One region of the Blautia hydrogenotrophica DSM 10507 genome, then DNA from elsewhere that is predicted to be linked to it. Evidence: a T-box and tRNA genes for the amino acid it is inferred to sense, from the RefSeq annotation. Region 1 holds a T-box; the other holds one or more tRNA genes.
What was found. The T-box of region 1 lies ahead of leuS (leucine--tRNA ligase). A T-box ahead of a tRNA ligase gene usually reads a tRNA of that ligase, here a tRNA-Leu.
Positions count from the first base shown of each region.

Region 1 (3,141 bases):
CAAAGCCCCTCTTTTCAATGATATGAGGAGCTTCCTTTTTCAGCACTGCTGATTCCATGCCATTCCATTCACCTGAGTTAATCATAGTACCGGCTGCCTCTGTGTAAGCCTCCGTCATATTCTCAATCTCTTTGCCGTCTTTTGCGATTACCTGTACAATCGGAATATCAAATTTTTTCGCAAACTCAAAATCTCGGTCATCGTGAGCAGGCACACACATAATCGCTCCAGTTCCGTAGTCAGCCAATACATAATCTGACAGCCAAATCGGAACTTTCGCACCGTTGAGAGGATTGATGGCATAGCTTCCCGTGAAGACGCCCGTCTTCTCTTTATCCTGCATACGGTCTACATTGGATTTCATAGACGCCTCGTAGATATACTTCTCTACAGCCTCCTTATTTTCCTCTGTGGCCAGCTGAGCCGCCAGCTTATGCTCCGGTGCCAGCACCATAAAAGTGGCCCCATACAGCGTATCTGGTCTCGTGGTATAGACCGTGATCGCTTCATCACTGTTCTCAACCTTGAAATCCACCTCAGCACCATAGGATTTTCCAATCCAATCCGTCTGCATCTTCTTCACTTTTTCCGGCCAGTCCAGTTTGTCCAGATCGTTCAAAAGACGTTCCGCGTACTTTGTGATTCTGAGCATCCACTGACGAAGGTTTTTCTTCGTCACCGTAGCCCCGCAACGCTCACAGCAACCATTGACCACCTCTTCGTTTGCCAGCCCTGTCTTACAGGAAGGACACCAGTTGATCGGGAATTCCTTTTCGTAGGCCAGCCCTTCTTTGAACATCTTTACAAAAATCCACTGAGTCCACTTATAAAATTCTGGGTCTGTAGTGTTTACCTCCATATCCCAGTCATAAATAGCCGCAATATCATTAATCTGCTTTTTGATGTTCTTTACATTCTCTGCCGTAGAAATTGCCGGGTGAACCCCCATCTTGATCGCATAGTTCTCAGCCGGCAGGCCAAACGCATCCCATCCCATAGGATGGATCAGGTAATAACCCTGTAGCATTTTATAGCGGCTCCAGACATCTGAAATTACATATCCTCTCCAATGTCCCACATGAAGCCCATTCCCAGATGGGTATGGAAACATATCCAGACAATAATATTTCGGCTTTTTGCCGTCGTTGACGTTCACCGGGTTTTTCTCCCAGTTCACACGCCATTTTGCCTCAATCGCCTTGTGATTATAAGGTACTGCCATGATTTTCTCCTCCTGCACTAAAATTTTCCTATAATAAAAATAAATAGGATGTATTTTCCTATAATATGAAATAACAAAGTGGGCAAGCCCACTTCAGCTCCCCCCCCATCCCCTCAATCTTTGAGGGGCGCGTCCCACTTTGCGCGCCGTCGCAACACCGCCTCGCGGTGTACGACCTTATTGCGGCGTGCGCATCCATAGCGGAGCGTTTATGTAATAGGAAAGGGCTTTCACGCATTAGCGCGACAAGGTCTTTCCTGTTACATAACAAAGTGGGCAAGCCCACTTCAGCTCCCCTGCCTCTTAATCTTGAAGGACGCAGGCTCACTTTGCGCGCCGCCGCAACACCGCTTTGCGGTGAAATTCCTCATTGCGGCGTGTGCATCCTGCCTAGGGGGCTTTTTATTGCATAGGGAACGAAGTTTCCTATGCAATAAAAGCCCTTTCGTCTTTCCTAGAGACGAAAGGGCTGCATTCCGTGGTACCACTCTAGTTCACCCTGCCATCTAGCAGAATGCACTCATTGGTTCTATAACGGGAACATCCGCCTTTTCCTACTGAGGCACCGCCTGTTCAAAAAAGGAACTCAAAGGCCAGTTGGGAGCCTTGCACTGCTGCCTTCCACCCACGACAGCTCTCTGTGAGCACAGAGGACTCTTAATATTCCTTCTCATTGTCTTTTTCTATCATTAAATAGACTATCAAATATTTTACCCAGCCTTTCTATTTTTGTCAAGCACTATTTCAATGATAGCACCTGACACGCTGGGGTGTCCGCGGAAAATTCCATCTGAAGTTCATCTCCCACATCATATGCCACAATTTCTGGATAATCTGCAACTGGAACATCAAAAATCAATGGCTCTGGAAGCACTCCTTCTGCTTTGGTATCCGGTCCGTCTAACTTCAATCCGTCTTCCTCAAAAACCACATAGAAATGGGAATTTCCCTCAATCACAGCTTGGGCAATCCGCTTAATTTTACCGGACACCGTGTTGACGCCAACCACTTCTCCATTCTGGGAGTTTCCTCCAGTTCCAATCAACTTTCTGTAAGCTTTCTCACAATCAGCAACCGTATCTCCTATAGCCACATTTTGATATTTTTGAATATTTACCATCGCATATTTTTTCACCAGCCCTGCCTCATCCTTCAAGGCAATGAAATAGGTAGGCTCGTTGGCGATGTTTAAGAGCAGCGGAAAAGTTGCCTTATACCCTAAGTTTTGAACTTGGCCTTCTGCAGAACCCATAGCTGAATACTCTTCAGCACCAGAGACTTCATAGTATTTTGTCTCCTTGGTCCTTTGATTCATCAGAACAAATCCTACATTAGAACGGTCCCCGCTGACGGAAGTCACACCTGTATAAACCCATACGTCATCATTCAAAGCCAAATAGTTATATCCTTCTGTAGTCTTCAAGCAACCCTTCTGCCCTAAGACGCTATTGATAAAACCATTGATTAAAGTTCCATGATAATTGTACAGTTCTACCAGCAAATCTGCCGGATACACACGGTCTACCCAAGTCGGGCAATCTTCCACTGCCACATCCTGGCACTCGCCGGTCACTGCATTGCACAGAACCACTCTGCCGATGGTTTGCCCTCCGAACAGCCCTATCGTATATTTTTTCACGGGACATATCCAATAAGGCACACCATCCTCGTTGATCTCAAAACTCAACTGATCAAAAATGTAAGTGGGATACTGGAATCTCAGGTGTCGATAAATATTCCGGTTTAGATACTCTGCCTCTGAGTATTTAATTCCTTCCTTCAGTTTCACCAGCTCCGTGTCCTGCGTAGCCATATCAATCATAATATAGGCAGGAATCCCATCTTTTTGATTCGTAAACCATTTGATGAAGCTGGCGTACTCCAGAGGCGTCACCCTCACCGGCCTCCCCTGGTAATTG
Region 1 is NZ_CP136423.1:2,251,350-2,254,490, forward strand. It holds gene leuS (leucine--tRNA ligase) at 1-1,222, opposite strand, end outside; T-box leader at 1,676-1,905, opposite strand; gene BLHYD_RS10550 (hypothetical protein) at 1,962-3,141, opposite strand, start outside.

Region 2 (3,141 bases), 1.4 Mb from region 1:
TACCTGTGATGGTATACTTCGGCTTTTTGCATGTACTTTCCACAATCATCGTTCCTGGATCCTGTGGAGCATTGGTATTTTTGATATTGATCGGTATACCTTCTTTGCGCACTGGGAAAATCGCATCTTCATGGAGGACCGTAGCCCCCATATAGGACAGTTCTCTTAATTCTCTGTAAGTAATCGTCTCGATGGATTCTGGGTCTTTTACGATTCTTGGATCGGTTATCAAAAATCCTGATACATCCGTCCAATTTTCATACAGATCTGCATGAATAGCGCTGGCCACAATAGAGCCAGTTACATCCGAACCACCTCTGGAAAAGGTCTTAATTGTCCCGTCTGGTTTAGCCCCATAGAATCCAGGCACCACTGCATTTTCACAGACACTCAGCCTTTTCCCCATCAGTTCCTGGGTTTTTTCAGCTAAAAAGTTTCCATTTTCATCAAAGCAAATTCCTTCCGACGGGTCCACGAACTCATATCCCAAATAAACTGCCATAATTTTTCCATTGAGATATTCCCCTCTGGAAGCTGCGTAGTCTTCACCCGCCTTATTTTTAAAGTTTTCCTCGATCACCTGAAATTCCTCGTCCAGAGACATATTCAGTTCCAGCCCATCAATGATCTCATTATATCTTTCTTTTATTACCTTCAATTCATTGGCAAACTCTTTGCCCGCTGCCGCAAGCGCATAACATCCATACAGCATATCCGTCACTTTCACGTCATCTGAGTAACGCTTTCCAGGTGCGGACGGCACCACATACCGCCTGCTGGCATCACTGTGGATAATATCACCGACTTTTTTAAACTGCTGAGCATTGGCCAGCGAACTTCCTCCGAATTTTACCACTTTTCTCATCTTTTTCGGTTCCTCCTCATCTCTTCTGAATAAGTCTATCTTAGTGGTTTCCATTGAAAATGTCCAGTAAAAATTTCTGCTCAGATCATTTTTCACTTTTGCCCTCAGTTTTCTTCTCATCCATGTCCGCCAGCAGGAAAGGAAAGGTATTATGTGAATTGAACATATTCGAATCATATGAGAGAACAAAGTGGGCAAGCCCACTTCAACTCCCCACCCCTCAATCTTTGCGGGGCGCGTCCTACTTTGCGCGCCGCCGCAACACCGCCTTGCGGTGAAATTCCTCATTGTGGCGTGTGCATCCATAGCGGAGCGTTTATGTTATAGAAAAGGGTTTTCACGCTTCAGCGTGACAAGATCTTTCCTATAACAGGACAAAAAGGGGATTTTCGTCCCCTTTTTCCCTACCGGCAAATAACGTAGAAAAAAGCTGAAACCCTTGATTTTCCAAGGAATTTCAGCTTTTCTCTTATTACTCTCACTCATAAAAAACTGCCGCAGACCGGAATCGAACCGGTACGAAGTTTAACCCTCGCAGGATTTTAAGTCCTGTGCGTCTGCCAGTTCCGCCACTGCGGCATCTCTTGTGCTTCCTCAGCTCCCCACGGACATGCACACTTGGTACTGTCCCGCTAGCCTCGCACAAATGGACGGGGGTGGATTCGAACCACCGAAGCAATTTGCAGCAGATTTACAGTCTGTCCCCTTTGGCCACTCGGGAACCCGTCCGTGTACTCTAATGATACAAGCCTCATCATTTCTGACGGGTATAATTATATAAGATTCTTTGCAAAAAAGCAAGGGTTTTCTCTATTTCTTTTGTATTTATTGTAACATTTCGTTACAGTCCAGATCTCCAATATCCCGCAAGGTGTTTTGTACATTTTGTACAAAAATCCCGAGACATATTCGCGCCAGACTGCTGTTTACAGCAGTTTGTGTGCGTCGCAAAGCGTGTTACTGTTCACGAGCCGCAAGTGAGTGAACAGTAACAACGTTTAGTCCTTATGATAGAGTACAACCGCACTGTAAGCCGGAAGCTTTAGCCGCAAAACTCCTGCGATGGCCGTACAGGTAATCGGTTCCACCGTAAATCCCTCTCTGGTAGTCATCACCAATTGTCTCAAATCCTCATTGTAAAATCTCGAAATTCCTACATTCCAGACAGGAATTTCCACTTCATTTTCTTTCTCATCGTTGTTGACAGAAACAATCACCTGCTCATCAAAGGAAAATCTTCCATAACTCAGCGTTTGATATCCATTCTGCAAAAATAGTAGAGAACCTGACTTCAGCACTTCATACTTTTTGTGAAGCTGAATCATTATCTTATGAAAGGCCAAAAGTTCCTGGTTCTCTCTTCCCCAAGGGTAAGTACGCCGATTGTCAGGATCGGTAAACCCACAGACACCTACCTCATCTCCGTAATAGACAGTAGGTGCCCCCGGCCATGTCATCTGAATTACCACCGCTTCGCGCATCACCGCCGGATTAATCCCCTCTTCTGCCGCATAGTGCCCAAGATGCTGAACTCTTCCCACCTTCCGGTTTGTTCTCGTCAAAAACCTGGAATGATCATGGTTTGACAGTTCATTCATTGCCGTCTGCAAAGAACCTGTGTGAAAATTCGACATATGCGTTTTCATCGCGCCGATAAAAGCATCACTGTTTCCTAGAAGATCATGCCGATACTCGTCGCTGTGTTTCTCCATACCTGTCAGAAACCAGGTCACTGGCTCCATAAACGCATCGTAGTTCATCACCGTGTCCCATTCATCTCCCCGCAGCCATCCTCTGGAATCTCCATAGTGCTCTGCTAAAATAATTGCTTCTGGATTTGCCTCTTTCACAGCTTTGCGAAAATCTTTCCAAAATCGGTGATTAAACTCATTCCCATATCCTAAATCTGCCGCCACATCCAGGCGCCATCCGTCTGTATTATAGGGCGGAGATACCCATTTCTTTCCAATATCCAAAATATACTGATACAATTCTGGTGAATTTTCATAGTTGAGCTTCGGAAGGGTATCAAAAGCCCACCATCCATCATAGGTAGGGTTATAAGGCCATCTGCTCTCATCAAAAAACTTAAAATAAGAACGGTAAGGGCTATCCGCAGACACATACGCCCCCTTAGGGTACCCTTCCTGACCTTCGTAGATTCTCTCCCGATCCATCCACTTATTGAAAGAACCACAGTGGTTGAACACTCCGTCTAAGATAATTCTCATTCCACGGGCATGAACCTCCTCCACCAACCGAGCTAAAAGCTGATT
Region 2 is NZ_CP136423.1:842,302-845,442, reverse strand. It holds gene BLHYD_RS04080 (aspartate kinase) at 1-865, opposite strand, end outside; tRNA gene BLHYD_RS04075 (tRNA-Leu) at 1,359-1,444, opposite strand; tRNA gene BLHYD_RS04070 (tRNA-Tyr) at 1,513-1,594, opposite strand; gene BLHYD_RS04065 (glycoside hydrolase family 13 protein) at 1,864-3,141, opposite strand, start outside.
Region 2: it has a tRNA-Leu gene. The T-box ahead of leuS (leucine--tRNA ligase) is inferred to sense a tRNA for this amino acid. The anticodon was not compared.